DNA from 2 places in the Exiguobacterium sp. SL-10 genome. Region 2 is predicted to be linked to the other one. Evidence: riboswitches for the same ligand, from Rfam matches in the RefSeq annotation. Region 2 holds a riboswitch; the other holds the start of a gene.
What was found. Region 2 has a riboswitch for FMN ahead of ribD (bifunctional diaminohydroxyphosphoribosylaminopyrimidine deaminase/5-amino-6-(5-phosphoribosylamino)uracil reductase RibD). Riboswitches for the same ligand answer to the same signal wherever they lie in the genome.

Region 1 (9,760 bases), on a different contig from region 2:
GTATAGAACGTAGACCTCTCCTAATGGAGACATCGTTGCGTTCCACTCCTTACTCATGCCTGATCGAATCAGTAACACGTAAGATACGTGGTATCAGTTATCTACTTGTTAGGCGCTGGAGATGCATCGTCAAATATGTCGCTTCACCTCGCGGGACCGGACGCTTTAATTCGCGTTCCATGATGCCCATCAGCTCCCAAGCAGTACTATAGCATAGCGGATATTCTTCGCGCAATACCTTTTCAATTTTTTGTGGGGCCTCCACCATCTCACCCGTCGCAACCCGCTCAACGGCGTACCTTAAGTGCCGAAGTAAGCGCTTATAATCGAGTGAACTTCGGTCCATTTTGACGTTCAAACGACTCTCAATTGCTTGTACGATTTGGCCAATGATTTGGTTGTGCCGATTGACCTCGAGTACGTTTTTGAACGTCGTCGCCGAATGGATATGGAGCGCGATGAAACCAATCTCCGCGTCCGGCAACAGGACGTCGAGTCGCTCGTGAATCATATCGACAATCCGTTCAGCCAAAGCGTACTCGTTCGGATAGAGCGATTCAGTTTCAAGTAAGAACGGATTCGTCACTTCCATCCCTTGTTCGATCCGCTTCATTGTGAAAAACAAGTGATCGGTCAAACCAATGTGGATATGTTGATCGACTTTTTTGCCCGTGTTGTTCTCGATAAAGCCGACAATCTCTTGCATGAAGGCAATGAAGTCCTCATCGACATGTTTGACGAGTTCACGATATTGCGATTGTTCTTCCTTATCCGTCAGTTGATACACTTTCTCCGGGACACTGGCTGGGTCGACGAGATCGCCCGCTTTCTTGCCGAAGCCAATCCCCTTCCCGAGTAGAATGACTTCCGGTTCCGGATCATGTTGGCAAATGACAACGCTATTATTCAACACTTTCTTGATCGTATACATCGGTAATGTCATTCTCATCGCATCCCTTACTAATTAAATCGTTATCTTATCTAGTATATCGGTTCGCCCTCTAAAAAAGTAGGCGGAAAACAAAAAAAGACGAACATTTCTGTCGTCTTTAAAACATTGAGTAACCGCTCTTTCGCAAATAGCGAATCGTGACGCCGGCCAATATCGCACCGAGCAACCCGAAACCGAGCATGAACACATCCAAAAACTGAAGTCCGAGCACCCGTTCGTAGACGTTGGCGAGCGCGGTCGATGTTTCTGTGATGTAACTCGAGAGCTTGACGTTATCAATCATCATAATGACGAAAATCGGATAGATGAACACAAGTGTCCATGTTTTTTTAAGTAGCATGTTCAAAATGAAGCCGATGCTGAAGAAGATGACCAAATAAAGAATCGCCCCAATGACAGCCTGGATGATATGCATGCGATTGCCCCCCTTTTCCCGTTGTCTATTATACCGAATCGTCCTCTCTTAGGTCAAAGGTGAACCATAAGGCGTCATCAAAAAAAGTAGCCCGTTCGGATGAGCGGGCTACTTGGTCATATTGCTTAGAATTTACCTTTTTTGAGGACGAGACCGTACTTCTTCAATTCGATGAAGTGTTTGTTGTCGATCACTTTCTTCATGAATGAAGCGTTGCGACCGAAGATCTTTTTGCCCATGACGATGCCGATACCGTCGTTGTGGCCAAGTGATGCGACTGTACCTTTGCTCTCATACGCGAATTTCGAAGTCGATTTCCCGTTGATGAGCGCCGCGATGTTTTTCGCCACATTGTGCGCTTGTTGTGTCGCGATTTGGGCAGTCGGCGGGTACGGACGGTTTGAGACCGGGTCCATGACAGCCGAGCAGTCACCGATGATGAAGACGTTGTCGTGACCAGGGGCACGGTTGTCCGCCTCGACCATGACACGGTTACGGACCGCTTCGAAGCCAGACTTCTCGATGATTGGGCTACCGCTCACGCCACCTGTCCAAAGGATTGTGTTCGCTGCGATCGTTTCCGTCGTGTCGCCTTGAAGCGGACCGAACGTGACGACACCTGGTTCCACGCCTTTGATGCCGTTACCGAGTTTCATCTCGACGCCGTTACGCTCGAGCCACTTCTGTGCGTACGTCGTGAGTTCTGGATCGAAACCAGGAAGAACGGTCGGAGCCGCTTCGATGTTCACGATACGAACCGCTTCGCGTGGTACGTCATACTGTTTGCAAAGTTCAGGCACACGGTTGACGAGTTCGCCGAGGAATTCAATTCCTGTGAAACCTGCGCCACCGACGACGATTGTCACGTACGAGCGGTCAGCTGAACCGTTCGTTTTATATTGAGCGAACGAGTATTCGATATGTTCTTTAATTTTACGGACGCTGTTCAATGAACTGATTGTCATCGCGTTCTCTTTAAGGCCAGGGATACCGAATGTTTCTGGTACGCCACCGAGTGCGAATACGACATAATCATATTCAACTGCTGAACCGTCTACGAGCAAGACTTGTTTTGCCGTAGTATCGACGCGATCGACGATCCCTTTGACAAATTTCACACGTGATGGGTTCACGACGTCGTTGATATAGATACGAGCTTGCTCCGGTTTCATCGTTCCGGCCGCTGGTTCATGGAGCCACGTCGTCTGGTAATGGTAATCATGCTTGTTGATGAGCGTGATGTTCGCGTCGCCAGCTGAGAGCGTCTTCTGGAGGTTCACCGCTGTGATGAGTCCGCCGAAACCTGCGCCAAGAATAACAATGTTAGGTCGTTTCATGTTCATTTCCACCTTGTTTTGATAGTTTTGTTTTCTTGAACACGTATGTTGTGTGTTTTTTCACATGCGTGTTCACAATAAAGCCTAAACCTTGTTCAACCAATGTTCACAATTGCTTCTCGTCCATTGTACGCTCTTTATTTTGTTTTCTCAATGGAAAAGCATATCTTCTTGAATTTTTTTTGAAAGTATAGGATGTTTGTACAGAATGGATTTAATTCATAATTGTCACTATAATGGATGTATACGTTTTGAGGAGGAATTCGATGAAATCGACGAAAGATGTGATCATCATCGGTGGCGGCCCGGTCGGACTGTTCACCGCATTTTATGCAGGTATGCGCCAACTCGATACGGCGTTGATTGAGAGTTTGCCACAACTTGGCGGACAATTGTCGACACTGTATCCAGAAAAATATATTTACGACATCGCCGGCTTCCCGAAAGTGAAAGCCCAAGATTTGATTGACCAATTGAAAGCCCAAGCCGATCAGTTCGAACAAGACTATCGCCTCGGGGAAACAGTTGAAACGGTCGAGCGTCTCGAAGACGGCACGTTCCAGATTACAACGAATAAAGATGAGTACCATACGAAAGCGATCATCATCACGGCTGGGAACGGGGCATTCGCCGCACGACCACTCGGTCTCGATGGTTGTGAAGACTATGCGAATCTTCATTACTTCGTCGATAACATGGAGAAATTCCGTGATCGTCGCGTCATGATCGCCGGCGGCGGTGACTCGGCTGTTGACTGGGCACTCATGCTCGAAGGAATTGCGAAGGAAGTCCATATCGTTCACCGCCGTGACCGCTTCCGTGCACACGAGCATACGGTCGAACAGATGAAGGCATCGACAATCAACGTCTGGACGCCATATAACATCGAATCCCTTTCAGGTGAGACACACATCGAGTCGGTCGAGTTGACGGACAAGGATGGCGAATCGAAATTCGTCGAAATCGATGACCTCATCTGTAACTACGGTTTCGTTTCGTCGCTTGGCCCAATCAAGAACTGGGGCATGGAGTTCGAGAAGAACACGATCCGTGTCGACTCGCGCATGGAGACGACGGTCGCCGGCATCTTCGCCTGCGGTGACATCGCCACGTACGAAGGAAAAGTAAAATTGATTGCGACAGGCTTCGGTGAAGCACCAATCGCCATCAACCAAGTGAAGCAGCTCGTCGACCCGACAGCACGCCACCCGCAACATTCAACTTCGGTATTTGCCGGGAAATAAAAGATGTGGCCCTCATCACGATGAGGGCCATTTTCATTTGCGGATTGTCTGAACGATGACCCGGTCGAGCCAATCATCGAGTTGGGTAAAGACGAAGCCGGCCTTTTTCGCCTCGGCAATCGACATATAATAGTCGACGTCCGTATCGTACGGTGATGACTCGCCGTCCTTGATGATTTGGACCGGTTTATTCAAATGATGGCCGATCCGTTCCATGAGCGCACCGAGTGAGATGACTCCTTCACTCGCCGCATTGAACGGTCCGGTCACGTTCGCCCGACCGACCCATTCCAAAAAGGCCGCTGCTTCAAAACTTGAGATAAAACCCATCTTCGCTTCCGGATGATGGAGGACGACCGGCTCTTCCCGACGGACGGCGTCGATATAAAACTTGAGACGATCTGTATAGTCGTCCGGACCGACTACAATCGGCAAGCGAACCGTTGCGACCGGGAACGACGCTCGATGGAAGAAGTAGGACTCGGCCTCTCGCTTCCCTTGTCCATAGTCATGTTCGGATTCGAGATGATAGTCGTGGTGGAGCGGATTAAAATCACTTTCTTTCAAATCGGCACCTGGTGCATAGACGGACATCGTCGACGTGAGTACATATTTACCGACTTGATCCATGAAAGCGTCCGAGGCGATTTTCGCTTGATACGGGTTAAAGCAAATATTGTCATAGACGAGGTCATAATGGTCGCGCGACAAGTCTTTCATCGTCGCCACCGACTGCCGGTCCCCTTTGATTGAACGGATCCCTTCCGCCTCGGGCACTTGCAGTTGTCCGCGCGTCACAATCGTCACCTCGTCGCCAGCCTCCGCCAACCGAAGTGCCAACCGCTTTCCAAAGTAGCGTGAGCCACCGAAAATCAATACTTTTCTCATCGTCCCTACCCCTCCCACATAAAAATGACATCTCTTTTCATTTTCCCTTGCGTCCTCTCGACTAATCTTCCACATCCTTGAATATTTTTGTTATTCTTATATATATAGAAAAGAAAGAGGCGAAGCCCATGCATCAACTTATGTTAGAAAAAGGATGGACGTGTGAGTTACCGAAGCAATACGCCATCTATCAAAGTTTATCGGACTTCAGCCGTTACTCGGTCCTTGACCAAGAGGAAGAGAGCGTCTGTTCGTTCCAAATCACGACCGACACATGCAAAATCACGGCGTTCCGCCCTTGGCAACATCACATCGAATTGGATGCGACGTCAAAAGTGATTCGCTTGATTTTGATGGAAGAAACTGATTGAATCAAAAAAAAGGCCAATCGTCCATACGATCGGCCTTTCGTTTAGCAATCTCCCGGTGTCCCGGCGTTCGACGCCGTTCGGAAACTCGAACCGCAACCGCACGTGGCGATGGCGTTCGGGTTCTTAATCGTGAAGCCCCCTCCGAGCATCGACTGCTTATAGTCAATCTCGAGACCGTCGACGACCCCATGATCGGCTTCGGCGACGATAACCCGGACACCGTAGTGGTCAAACTGAACGTCCTTGTCTGTTTTATCTTCATCAAACCCCATCCCGTACGATAGACCGGTACATCCCCCACCTTGGACCTTGATGCGCAAGTACTGATTGTCGGGGTGTTCGGTTTGTTTCATCATATCGATGACTTGTAATGCAGCTGACTCTGTCAAATGAATCATCTGAACTCCTCCTTCATTATCTTAACTTCAAGTCAACTGACTTGAGATTTTGTGAAATATCTTGTATAACTAAACTGTAACAAAAAAAATTAAATCGTTCCATCTTCGGGGCAGGGTGAAATTCCCGACCGGCGGTATTGAAGACATGATCTTCTCAGCCCGTGAGCGAGCAAGGCGTTGCTTGCTGATTTCGTGAGATTCGAAAGCCGACAGTAAAGTCTGGATGGGAGAAGATGGCGGCATCCGACCGATATCCGGATGTTTTCTTTGGTATGGTTTAAACACCGATGAGAACATCTATTTCGTATGCGCGTAAACTCTCCCGATTGTTTCATACAATCGGGTTTTTCTATGCGACGGGTGCCATTCATCAAGGAGCGACAAAAGGAGAGATTTTGATGAAAACAACGCGCAACAAACGATTGACAACACTGGTGACGCTATCGATGCTCGGGGCCATTTCTTTTGTCCTCATGCTCTTTAACTTCCCACTGCCATTCCTACCACCATTCCTAAAAGTGGACTTTAGTGACATTCCCGCGCTCGTCGCCGGGATCGTGTTCTCCCCACTCGCAGGCGTTGTGGTCGTCGCTCTAAAAAACGTCCTCTACTATGTCTTTAACGGTGGCGGCGTTCCGGTCGGTGAAGTCGCAAACTTCTTTGCAGGCGTCGCCTTCATGTATCCGGTCGCATGGTTCTACCATAAACGTAAAACGAATAAAGCGCTCGCTTCAGGCCTCGTGGCCGGTACGATCACGATGGCGCTCAGCTTGGCGATTTTGAACTATTTGCTCATCTTACCAGCCTACGCGTTCTTCTTCGGCATGACCGAGATGGCGCAACCGGCAGTCAAAACGGACCTTGTCCTCTACGGTATCTTGCCGTTCAACTTCATTAAGGCTTTGTTGATCAGCGCCTTGTTCGTCCCACTCTTCCTCAAACTGAAGCCGTGGATCGAACGTCAGCGCATGCAACTTCAAGCGTAAACGAAAAGCACCTGGACACCAGTCTAGGTGCTTTTTTCGGATAAAGATACCGAATGAACAACACGCACGTCACTCGGCGTTACAAGTTCGATTAACGCCACCTCTACAACTTTTCCAGACAACGGTTTTACAGTGTCCGTACAATATTCAAAAGCATCTTTCATCTCTTTTTTAGACAACCTGTTTGCCAGCGTGCAATGCGGAATCCATGACTCCGGCAAATATAGGGACTCAACGTTATCGTTAAACGACCCAAATACACGGTGATGCTCTGAATGGAGGCCCCTCAATCCGGATGAAATTGTAGGTGAAAGAAACAACGCCCCCGATTGAATAAACGTGCCTACCGTGCTAAACGTTAGATGGACAACCTCTTTCGATTGATAGTGGGTGTCCAGAAGTCCGATATACGCCTCGACATCTAAACGGTTATAACTCGCTAACGTGATGTGCGGTTGTCGATCCGAAACTTCAAATGCATAAGAAGTAATCCCTTCTCGTTTTAAGCCTTCCCATACCTCTCTAATTCGTTTCTCTGTTTGTTCATCAAAAAGCGCGATCATTCCATACATTTTAGTCCTCCCACAAAAAAAGAGTGACCACCGAAGTGATCACTCTGAGTATAACGCGTTTGATTAGAGAAGAAGACCAGCAAGTGTCGCTGACATCAAGTTGGCAAGCGTACCTGCGAGAATCGCAAGGACACCCATACGTGCGATGTCGTTACGACGGTTCGGCGCCATACCACCAAGACCACCGAGAAGGATAGCGAGTGATGAGATGTTGGCGAATCCACAGAGCGCGAACGCGATCATTGCTTCTGTACGAGCAGACAATTCACCAGAACCGATGATTGGTGCAAACTCAGAGAAGGCAACAAATTCGTTCAAGACGAGTTTTTGACCGAGGAAGCTACCGAACTGAACAGCATCAGCCCACGGTACACCGATAACGAACGCGAGTGGTGCGAACACGTAACCGAGAATCAATTGGAGTGAAAGGCCGTCGAAACCGAACAAGCCGCCAATCCCACCAAGAATCAAGTTAACGAGTGCAATCAATGATACGAAAGCAAGAAGCATTGCACCGACGTTCAATGCAAGGAAGAGACCGTCAGATGCACCGCGAGCGGCCGCATCAACAAAGTTCGCTGCTTTGTTCTCTTCATCTTCAGCGATTTCGATATCGTCATCCGGCACATCTGTTTCCGGGACGATGATTTTCGCGAACATCAAACCAGCAGGTGCAGCCATGAAGCTCGCTGCGAGCAAGTACTCGAGTGGTACACCAAGAGCAGCGTATCCAGCAAGTACTGAACCGGCAACCGACGCGAGACCACCGACCATAACGGCGAAGAGCTCCGATTGTGTCATCGTCGGAAGGTAAGGCTTGATGACAAGCGGCGCTTCCGTCTGACCGACGAAAATGTTTGCTGTCGCTGAAAGTGACTCTTTACGTGATGTGCCGAGTGCTTTCGCTAGCGCCGTACCGAGGATCCGGATGACCCATTGCATGACACCGATGTAGTAAAGGAAAGCGATTAAAGAAGACATAAAGATGATAATCGGTAACACTTGGAACGCGAAGACGAAGTTGTCTCCGCCGACGGCTGTACCGAAGACGAATCCGATTCCGGCGTTCGCCGTGTTCAAGACGTTTTGGACGCCTCCTGAGATAAATTCCAACGCGCTACGTCCTGCTGATGTGAAGAGGACGAGGAATGCGAACGTAAACTGTACCGCGAAAGCGGCAAGAACGGTACGCCATTTGATGGCTTTACGGTTGGTCGAGAAGATGTAAGCGATTCCAATTAGTGCCAAAATACCAACCACGCTCATGATATTCATTGGTGTTGTGCTCCTTTCATATTGGGGAAACCTGATATTGTGATATACCCGAATCGAGATGTGTCCTACCGTTTGAAACGCTTTCTTTTTATGTTGTTAAACGTCAGACAACCTACATTCGAACCTCTTTGAATATAACAGACCCTTTTTAAAAATGCAACGGGTCAAAACAGGCAAAATAAAAAAAGTTTGAAGTTGCTTCAAACTTTTTCACCAAGCCATTTCTTCAATTTTTTCATATACATTCGTCACGAGTTGCTCTGGCGTATCTCCCGTCACGACTTCGCCGTCGACGAGGCAAAACAAGTCGAGTGAACAGACTCCACAGTAGCCCGTACAGCCATATTCAACGACATCGAGGTCTGGATCGGACTCTAACTTTGCCCGGGCGATTTGCGAGCCCATCGCTAAATTCGAGGCACAGAACTCAATGATTGGATTCATCATATCATTCACCCTTTCCCTTTCCTTCAAAGCAGGAAAATGGTTCTTCTACGGCGTATTATAACATGATACAGTTGAAGTGTAACAAAGGGGGATTTTTATGCGCAAATTAGTCGTCTTGGGAGGCGGTTACGGGGGTATGCGTGTAATCGAACGCGTCCTCGGCCATCAGCTGAAGGACGTATCGATCACACTCATCGACCGTCTACCTTACCATGGGTTAAAAACAGAGTATTATGCACTTGCGGCGGGAACCGTGTCGGATCGTGACATCCGCATCGATTTTCCAGAAGAGGTCGATTACATATACGGCCAAGTCACCGATATCGATGCGGGAGACAAAATGGTCCTGCTCGCGAGCGGGGAAAAAGTACCGTATGACGACCTCGTCATCGGTCTCGGTTGCGAGGACAAGTATCACAATGTGCCCGGTGCCGCTGAGTTCACGTACAGCATTCAAACGTTAGAAGAATCACGAAAGACCCAGCAAGCGATCAACGGCCTGTCTCCTGGATCGGTCGTCTCCATCGTTGGTGCCGGCCTGTCAGGCGTCGAGCTCGCCAGCGAACTGCGTGAGAGTCGTCCCGACTTGACAGTCCGTTTATTCGACCGCGGCCCGTCCGTTTTATCATTCCTTTCCAATCGTGTCTCGATGTATGTCCAGTCGTGGTTTGAGGAACATGGCGTCGAGGTCATCAACAACTCGAACATCGTTCGGGTCGACGCCGATGGGTTGTGGAACCATGAGCAGCACTTCGCTTCCGACTTGACGGTATGGACGGCCGGGATTCAACCGGTCGCTGTCGTCCGCAACCAAGGTTGGGAGCTCGACGGAGGTGGACGTGTCAAATTGACGCCGCACCATTACGTCCCGGAAC
Region 2 (9,760 bases):
TTACGATGGTTGCCATCGAGGCTTTTCAACTGTTCGGTTATACAGGATTGATGGCGACGTTCCTCATCCTGTCGCTCCTTAAGATGGGGTTGTCGAAAGCGACGGAGAACGAGGAGACGCAGTCGAAAGTCGATCAAGTCGAACGGTTGAAAGAACAGCTTTACCGAGTCGACGACGAGCAGCTACTCGTCGAGAAATTTTGGAACGGGCTCCGGGAAGTCGTTGAACTCGAACGCGGCTGGCTTCAAGTGAATCGGGACGGGCACCGGACGTTTTACGATATTAGCGGCCGCACGTCCACTCCCGTCGCCGACGCCTATACAGTCGAACGTCACCGTGATGCGGAAGAACCATACTTTGTGTATGATTCGCTCCATGAATGGCATCCCGACCTGCAAGCGCACCAAACCGAACTCCATCATTCGGCACTCGTCATCCAACCGGTGTCAAGCACGACGAACGCGGTCAGTTGCATGATCTCGACGACGGCAAACGGGGCTTATGACGGCGCCATCGCCGTCGAGATTCATCGTCTATTAAAGACGTTGTCATGGTCAATCGAACGGATTGATGAGCGAAACCGGCTCCAACATGAGAGTTTGACCGACCCGATGACCGGTCTCCCGAATCAGCGGGCACTCAAGCGCTGGACGAAAGAACGACTGAATGATGTCGGGTCGTATCCGTTGTCGGTGTTCTTGGTCGACCTCGACCACTTCAAGGCGATTAACGACACGTATGGCCACGCATTCGGCGATGAGGTATTGATTGAGGCAGGGGCATTGTTTACACGTCTCATCCGTAGGCGGGACCTCGTCACGCGATACGGGGGTGAGGAGTTCGTCTTCGTCTTTCCACGTATGGATGAGGCCGCTGCCATCGTGACGGGTGAGAAAATTCGCCAAGCGCTCCGCGCCCATCCGTTCGGCTCTGAAAGAATTCGCGTCCAAGTGACGGCGAGTATCGGCATCGAGACGATTCACGAGTACGAGGACCTCGACACGTTGCTCCGCCACGCCGACCGGGCCATGTACGTCGGGGCGAAATTTAACGGACGGGACCGTGTCGCCCATTACCGCGACACGTCGACGGAACGGATTCAATAATGATGAAGGAGAACACCGGCCCATCGGTGTTCTCCTTTGTGTCTGATCAATATGAACGATGCTTGGGCCGGTGTCCTCCGTTCCTGGGGCGCTGCGGAATGCCTCCGCAGCGCGTGCAACGCTTTACGGGGTCATCCTTGCATCGCTCCCCTAGGAGTTCGGGCACCGGCCGAGGCATCGTTGAACGGATGTTGAATCGAATTCGATTCGCTCGTTCCTCGGCGCCCCGACTCTTGCAGGACAGCAATCCGACGGAGACCCAGCAGCGTAAGCGATGCGGCTCCGAGATTGCCTGCAGAAAGCGTGGGCGCCGAAAGGACGAGCGACAACGGTACACCTACAAAATAAAGGAGGACACCGGATACCCGGCGTCCTCCTTATGAATGAAAGATTATAATTTCTGATTGAAGATGTCTGACTCGACCGCGTGAATCGCAGCCGACCATGAACCGTACCGATGCAGGATGGCTTTCGTGGACGGTTTATTGTTCCGTTTTGCCCATTCGCGATACGCTTCGAAGGAAAGAGAGAAGCCCATCTCGTGAATCGCTTCACGGAGAGCGTTCGAGAGCTCGGATTTTGAATAGGTCACACTCGCTTCAAGTCCGGCTTCGGCACAGGCATCATGCCACGAGCCGAACGTCTTGACGATATGGTAATGGCTCGGTGCTTTCGGATGAAGCTTGCGCCATTCCTGATACTTTTTGAGCGTGATGATCGATCCCATATCACGCGAGTAGAGCGCGAGCGTCTCGATGATGTCTTCGCGCGTATACTTCGGCATCTTATCCGGGAGGTCAACGGTCGCCTCTCCATGCCATTCGTAGCCGGCGATGGCGAGCGCCTCGGCCCATGACCCAAACTGTCGGATAATCGACTCGGGAGATGGCCAGCTTTGTTCCATCGCGAAACGACGATACACAGAGCGACGTGGACGTTCCTTCAGCAAGTCGCCGAGTAGACGGATACAGTGAATCATCCTCTGTTGCTCGGTAGACAAGTGGTGGGATTTAGTGGATAGCGTTTGACTCAATGATGGTTCCTCCTTCCATGGACTCATATCTGAACCGACAAAGATGACGAAATTGCTTCTACAATCATACTATCGGACAGTTTTTACATTTTATAAGTGCATTTTTCAAGTTTTTCATACCAATTTTGAAACTGGATAGGTCTAAGGTCTAGTATGAAATTAGAAAAAATGGTAACAGTTCTATTACAAATTTAATATTAAATGGGTTCAATTGTAAACAAAAAGTTTTATGGTGGCGGAAATGTCATATTCTGTACGAAAAAGTACCCAACTGGCCAATGGGGTCATCACCGTTGCACCAGTTGAGTACTCTTCTATAATAAATTTAATTTTCAGACTAATCAATGAAAGTTTTGAAAATAACGAATTTTTTTTGAAAGGCTGGTCAGTGAAACAGGCGGTCTGCTAAAATAATGGAATTGATGGTAAAAAGAAAAGAGGATATTACGATATGACAATATGGTTATTCTATCTACTGCTCGGTTTGATTCAAGGCTTCACAGAGCCGATCCCGATTTCGTCGAGCGGACACTTGGTCATCTTCCAAGAGCTGTTTGATATCGAGTTGCCGGGACTCTCATTCGAGATTTTCGTGAACTTTGCCTCACTCCTCGCCGTCTTGACGATTTATCGGAAAGACGTCGTCCGTCTCATTGTGAGTCTGTGGGTGTTCTTATTTAAGAAAGATCGCAGCGACGAGACGATGATTGACGTCAAGTTCATCGGGCTCTTACTCGTCGCGACCGTCCCGGCCGGTTTGCTCGGCGTCTTGTTCGGTGATTGGATTGGGGAGACGCTCGGCGGTGTCGCCACGGTCGGCTATACACTCATCTTGACCGGACTTGCGCTCTGGTTCATCCGCAATATGCGTGGAAACAAAGGGGACGGTGGCATCACGCTCCGGGACGCCATTTTGATCGGTCTGGCCCAAGCGGTCGCGCTCATCCCGGGGATCAGCCGCTCCGGCGCCACGATCGTCATGGCGATGCTCCTCGGCATCAAGCAAGAGTCGGCCCTCCGCTTCTCGTTCTTCCTCTTCATCCCGGTCAGTCTCGGGACGATGATTTTAGATGGACCGGCCTTGTTCACCAATCCGGAGACGCGTGAATTGTTCGGACCGCTCATCTTGGCGTTCATCGCCTCGTATGCGCTCACGGCGATCTCGCTCAAATGGTTCCAACACATTATGGCAAAAGGCGAGCTCAAATATTTCTCGTTCTATTGCTGGATCGTTGGACTCCTCGTCGTCCTATTCTTGGCTTGATTCAGACAGGCGCTGCTCACTCGAGCGGCGCTTTTTTGCGCATTTCATTTTGCTATCGATTGCATTTTGCGCTAAAGTGGAATCGTACAAACAAATATTCCTTCGGGGTCGGGTGAAAGTCCCAACCGGCGGTGATGGGCGCGAGCCTTAAGTCCGTGACCCGGGCGCACGTGTGCGAACGGTGGATCTAGTGCGATTCTAGAGCCGACAGTATAGTCTGGATGGGAGAAGGAAACAACACAGGTCCATGCGACCTGTAGTTCGTCGTACGTTTTTCTGTAAAGAAAACGCTTATTTGGCTTGCCCAAATGACGACGAGCGACTCCCACCGAGACCTTGAGGATGATTCCTTAAGGTCTTTTTGTTTGTACGAAACAAGGAGGGAGATTATGCAACAGTACATGCAACAAGCCATCCAATTGGCCAAGTCCGCCTCATCGACCGGCGTCAATCCGCGTGTCGGAGCCGTCGTCGTCAAGGACGGTCGCATCGTCGGTTTCGGGGCTCACCTGAAGGCAGGCGAAGCCCATGCCGAAGTCCATGCCATTCGCATGGCCGGGGCTGCCGCGTACGGTGCGACGATGTACGTCACGCTCGAACCGTGTTCGCATTACGGTAAGACGCCGCCATGTGCCGATTTGTTGATTGAGTCGGGTATCAAGCGTGTCGTCATCGCGATGGAAGACCCGAATCCACTCGTCGCAGGAAAAGGAATCGCCCGCTTGAAGGCGGCCGGAATTGACGTCGAAGTCGGTCTGTTCGAAAGTGAAGCCCAGGCGCTCAACGTGGCGTTCTTGCGTTCGCTCCAGACGAAGCGGCCGTACGTCATCTTGAAGACGGCGACGAGCCTCGACGGCAAAATCGCCCTCGACACCGGGGAGAGCAAATGGGTGACCGGGACGGAAGCGAGACGGGACGTCCATGCACTCCGGGCGACGGTCGATGCGGTGTTGACCGGTGTCGGCACTGTCCTTGCCGACGATCCAGGCTTGAATGTCCGGCTCGACCATGAGACGACACAACCGCTCCGGATCGTGCTCGACCGTGACTTACGGACGCCGCTCTCGAGCCAGCTCGTCCGGACGGCGAACGACATCCCGGTGCTTCTGTACACGACGTCGGACGATCAAGCGAAACGTGACGCGCTAGAGGCATATGGCGTCGAAATCGCAGACTACACCTCGCTCGAAGCGGTCTTACAAGACGTCTACACACACGGTATCGGTCGTCTGCTCATCGAAGCAGGACCGACGCTCGTCACATCGTTCCTTGACGGACGATTCGTCGATGAGTGGGTCATGTACCAATCACCCCGCGTGTTCGGCGGCAAGGGCGGGTTTTATCGCTCGCATCATGACGGGCCGCTCGAGACGATTGAACGGTTCGACGTCCGGTCGGTCGAGACGCTTGGGACCGACATCAAACTGATTATGCGAAAGGAGGAGTCCGATGTTCACGGGAATCGTTGAAGAAATCGGCAGTGTGAAGGCAGTGAAACGGAACGGTCCGTCACTCCGGCTCACGCTGAGCGGGAAGGTCGTATTAGAAGACGTGAAGCTCGGGGACAGTATTTCTGTCAACGGGATCTGTCTCACCGTGACGACGTTTGATCGCGACAGCTTCTCGGTCGACGTGATGCCAGAGACGCTCAAAGCGTCGAGTCTGGATGGCGTCCGCCCTGGTACACGCGTCAACTTGGAGCGGGCGATGCCGGCAAACGGACGCTTCGGCGGTCATTTCGTCTCGGGTCACGTCGACGGCATCGGTCGCATCGTCAAAAAACGGTCGCTCGCGAACGCTGTCTATGTCGACATCAGCTGCGAGCCGTCGCTCCTCCGGTATATCGTCCCGAAAGGATCGATCTCGGTCGATGGGACGAGCTTGACAGTGTTTGATGTGACCGAGCGCGGCTTCACGTTGTCGCTCATCCCGCATACGTACAGTGAGACGGTGCTCGGGATGAAACAGGCAGGAGACGCGGTCAATTTGGAATGTGACATGTTGGCTAAATATATGGAAAAACTCGTAAATCAAAAACCGATGACGCTTGAATCACTGGCGTCACAAGGGTATGGAAAGGCGGGATGGTAATGTTCCACACGATTAAAGAAGCCGTCGAAGACTTGTTGATGGGACGACCGATTATCGTCGTCGATGATGAGGACCGGGAGAATGAGGGGGACTTCGTCGTCCTGGCTGATCGAATGACAGCGGAGACGATGAACTTCCTCATCACGGAAGGAAAAGGGCTCGTCTGTGCCGCCTTGGCTGAAGAAGTGGCCGTTCGGCTTGATTTACAGCCGATGGTCGCGAACAGCACCGATCCGCACGGGACGGCGTTCACGGTCAGCGTCGATCACGTTGATTCGACGACGGGCATCTCGGCAAGTGAACGGGCCCATACGGTCCGCGAACTCGCGAATAGAAACGCCCGTCCGGCCGACTTTCAGCGTCCGGGCCATATCTTCCCGCTTATCGCCAAAAAAGGCGGCGTCTCGGTACGACGCGGGCATACGGAAGCGTCGGTCGACTTGGCGAGACTTGCTGGTAGTGAACCGGTCGCGGTCATCTGTGAAATCATCCGTCCGGACGGCGAGATGGCCCGAGTACCGGACCTCGAACGCGTCGCGGAAGAACACCATCTGAAGTTCATCACGATCGAGGCGCTCGTCCGCTATATGGAGACGGAACTCGTGAGTCGAGAGGCGGACGTATCGCTCCCCTCGGTGAAAGGGGACTTCCGACTAATCGGATATCGGAACGTCCTCGACCGGGAAGAACACGTCGCATTACTGAAAGGTGAGCTCGAACATGCGCCGCTCGTCCGGATCCATTCGGAGTGTCTGACAGGCGATGTGTTCGGCTCCTATCGTTGCGATTGTGGACCCCAACTCGATACGGCGATGGCGAAATTGGAAGCCGAAGGCGGTGTCATTTTGTATATGAGACAAGAAGGGCGCGGCATCGGTCTCCTCAACAAGTTAAAGGCGTACGAACTACAAGAACAAGGGCTAGATACGGTCGAGGCGAACATTGCGCTCGGTCTGCATGCCGATTTACGCGATTACCGGGTCAGCGCGGCGATGTTGCGTGACCTCGGGATCTCGAGCGTCCGTCTCATGACGAACAACCCGGAAAAAGTCGACGCCTTGGAAGCGTGCGGGGTTACGGTCATCGAACGTGTCCCGATTATCGTCGGTGCCCATGCGGCCAATGAGAAGTACCGAATGACGAAACAACAAAAAATGAACCATTTTGGAGGAGAAGAATAATGTTGCAATCATTTGAAGGAAACTTAGTAGGAAAAGGCTTGAAAGTCGGAATCGTCGTCGGGCGGTTCAATGATCTCATCACGATGCGCTTACTAGATGGAGCGAAAGACGCACTCAAGCGTCACGGCGTCGAACAAGACGACGTCGAACTCGCATTCGTCCCAGGCGCGTTCGAGCTTCCACTCGTCGCGAAGAAAATGGCGATGAGCAAGAAATACGACGCTGTCATCACACTAGGCGCCGTCATCCGCGGAGCGACGCCGCACTTCGACTATGTCTGTAGCGAAGCGGCGAAAGGTGTCGCCCAAGCGAGCTATCAATCGGAAGTGCCGGTCATCTTCGGTGTCTTGACGACCGAGACGATTGAGCAGGCAATTGAGCGCGCCGGTACGAAAGCCGGAAATAAAGGGTGGGAAGCAGCGACGGCGGCCATCGAGATGGCCAACTTGATGAAACAATTTTAAAAAAGAGCGACTATCGCTCCTCAGGCTGTTGAAGAACCAAGTCGCATATCGCAATTTGGTTCTTCTTTTTTATGTGTGCGAAGGGATTGGGGCGCTCTGTCCGACATAAACATAAAGAAATGCTATGGAGACGGTCGTGTCAAGATGATCGATGAACGCTTCCCGTCATTTGCCCGCCATCGAACGTGAAGCGAAGTCCGAGAAGTTTGTTTTTAGTTATTTATACCTAGTTAAAAATAGTTAAAAAGACTCAAAAATCCTGTTGGATAACCGATACTTATATATATGAGAATGATGGAGGGATTTGGATGAGGCACGTCATCATGGCACTGGAAAATGAGTTACGGAAGCAAGAAGAATTGCATCATTTGGTGTCTTTGTTACTCAATCGTTTTTTAACTACATCGTTGGACGATTTCTCGGAGCGGGTGAATCATTCTTTGGAAGAACTAGGACGTTACTTTCAAGCGGATCGGGTGTATGTATTTGATTATGATTTCGAAAAGAAACTTTGTCACAATACATTTGAATGGTGTGCACCAGGTGTCTCGTCCGAGTTGGATAATTTACAGAACGTCCCATTAGATGCGCTTCCTGAATGGGTGAATACCCATATGAAAGGCGAATCGATGTACATTCCTCAAGTCCAAGCATTACCCGTTGAAAGTGGGATCCGGCAAATTCTCGAGCCTCAACAGGTTCAAAGTCTTCTCGCCGTTCCGATGATGAGCGGGAATCACTGTCATGGTTTCGTTGGATTCGATTCAGTCATGCAAGAACGGACGTATTCGAAACATGAGCAAAACGTTCTAAAAGATTTTAGTAATGCACTTCTAGGTGCAGTCGAACGTCACCGGGTTGAAGCGCAACGTGAAATGATTCACCAGCAATTGATTGTCGCGAAACAAGAAGCGGAACGGGCCAACATTGCCAAAAGTGAATTTCTCTCCAACATGAGCCATGAAATTCGAACACCGTTAAATGTGATTCTTGGATTTTCCCATTTACTCAAACAAGAAGGATTAGATCAAAAAAATAAGCGACGTGTCGAAGATATTCTCCAAAATGGCGAACATTTATTGATGCTCATTAATGAAATTTTAGATATGTCGAAAATCGAATCGGGATATGTACAGATCGTGAAACAAACCATCTCACTTCCTGTCGTGGTCGAGGATCTGTATCGTATGTTCGAAATGATGGCGCATCAAAAAGGAATCGAGCTATTGGTTGAAGTCGACCAACATGTTCCGAATCAAGTCGTGAGTGACCCGACGAAAGTGAAACAAATCTTAATCAATCTCATTCATAATGCATTGAAGTTTACGGACCGAGGAAGAATCCGAATCAAGGTCTCGGCTTCCGCCAGTCAACTTTGTTTCATCATCACAGATACCGGTCGCGGAATCGAAGGGCAAGAACTGGAGCTCCTGTTCGAACCGTTTTATCAAAAGAAGTATACCGACCAACAGCAGGGAACTGGGTTAGGGCTTCCCATCAGCAAACAATACGCCACATTACTCGGAGGCGATCTTCAAGTGGAGAGTAGCGTTGGACATGGTAGTCGGTTTACATTCACGCTCCCGCTCGAACAGAATGAGAGAGTAGAGACCGCCAATTCAGAGTCAGAGACATGGACGGACGTTCGATTTTCAAACATGCACGTCCTAGTCGTCGAGGATACGCCAGCCCAACAAGATATTTTACAAGAACTACTCGAAGCGGTTGGCTGCAGAGTCAGTTTAACTTCCTTAGGCAACGTTGCGCTCGAAAAAGTTCGAACAGAACGCTACGATATGATCTTATTGGACGTCCGGTTGCCTGATTTAGATGGAATCGAAGTGGCCACTCGACTCAAATCGCATGCGAGTTGTCCACCAATCATTATCATATCGGCCAACGCGTTCGACGAAGATCGCCAAAAAGCCTTTGCGTCAGGCGCAAGTGCGTTTGTCTCGAAGCCATTTCATCCAAACCAATTGTTCGAGGTCATGGGTCGGCACAGAAATACCATCATCGTGGATTCACAAGCGATGTTGTCCGACGTGTACATAGCCATTCAAGAAGGGGATGTGGAAACGATTGAACACTTGGTGAGCGGTTACCGGATAGAGACACCTCATTTACAACCGATATGGGAAGCGATTGATCAATTTGATTACGAGCTCGCAAATCGTCTGCTTCATCGAGCGTTGAGGGGGGAAGCGGATGTGTGAAGCCAAAAAACGAATCGTGTTTGTGGTCGATGACACACCTGCCAACTTACGGCTGTTATACGACATTTTACATCAGGCCGATTACCACGTGCGTGTTTACCCGAACGGTAAATTGATGTTACAGGCGATGGAGCGAGTGCAACCCGACTTGATTTTATTGGACATCATGATGCCTGACATGGACGGATATGAAGTTTGTGAGATTCTTCGGAGACGATATAATCCAAATATCCCTGTCATCTTTCTAAGTGCGCTGACCGAGTCGTATGATAAAGTGCGTGCGTTTGAAGTGGGAGGGCAAGATTACATTACGAAACCCATTCACCCAGAAGAAGTATTGCTACGTCTGAACGCTCAATTAAAACATGTGAATGAACGCGAACGATTCTCGTACAATCTAGAAGA

Region 1: another riboswitch for FMN. It lies ahead of EVJ33_RS10730 (ECF transporter S component); the one in region 2 lies ahead of ribD (bifunctional diaminohydroxyphosphoribosylaminopyrimidine deaminase/5-amino-6-(5-phosphoribosylamino)uracil reductase RibD).

What each region holds. Positions count from the first base shown of each region.
Region 1 covers NZ_SJUP01000009.1:6,570-16,329, reverse strand. The annotation lists gene glcT (glucose PTS transporter transcription antiterminator GlcT) at 98-943, opposite strand; gene EVJ33_RS10760 (YuiB family protein) at 1,050-1,367, opposite strand; gene EVJ33_RS10755 (NAD(P)/FAD-dependent oxidoreductase) at 1,493-2,704, opposite strand; gene EVJ33_RS10750 (NAD(P)/FAD-dependent oxidoreductase) at 2,971-3,948, shown strand; gene EVJ33_RS10745 (NAD-dependent epimerase/dehydratase family protein) at 3,982-4,836, opposite strand; gene EVJ33_RS10740 (hypothetical protein) at 4,965-5,207, shown strand; gene EVJ33_RS10735 (HesB/IscA family protein) at 5,249-5,605, opposite strand; FMN riboswitch at 5,703-5,844, shown strand; gene EVJ33_RS10730 (ECF transporter S component) at 6,004-6,591, shown strand; gene EVJ33_RS10725 (2'-5' RNA ligase family protein) at 6,615-7,163, opposite strand; gene EVJ33_RS10720 (NupC/NupG family nucleoside CNT transporter) at 7,227-8,438, opposite strand; gene EVJ33_RS10715 (YuzB family protein) at 8,649-8,885, opposite strand; gene EVJ33_RS10710 (NAD(P)/FAD-dependent oxidoreductase) at 8,983-9,760, shown strand, end outside.
Region 2 covers NZ_SJUP01000004.1:82,220-91,979, reverse strand. The annotation lists gene EVJ33_RS06365 (GGDEF domain-containing protein) at 1-1,106, shown strand, start outside; gene EVJ33_RS06360 (hypothetical protein) at 1,238-1,435, opposite strand; gene EVJ33_RS06355 (homing endonuclease associated repeat-containing protein) at 1,498-2,139, opposite strand; gene EVJ33_RS06350 (undecaprenyl-diphosphate phosphatase) at 2,591-3,403, shown strand; FMN riboswitch at 3,498-3,640, shown strand; gene ribD (bifunctional diaminohydroxyphosphoribosylaminopyrimidine deaminase/5-amino-6-(5-phosphoribosylamino)uracil reductase RibD) at 3,793-4,872, shown strand; gene ribE (riboflavin synthase) at 4,853-5,494, shown strand; gene ribA (GTP cyclohydrolase II) at 5,494-6,675, shown strand; gene ribH (6,7-dimethyl-8-ribityllumazine synthase) at 6,675-7,139, shown strand; gene EVJ33_RS06325 (GAF domain-containing hybrid sensor histidine kinase/response regulator) at 7,448-9,355, shown strand; gene EVJ33_RS06320 (HD-GYP domain-containing protein) at 9,348-9,760, shown strand, end outside.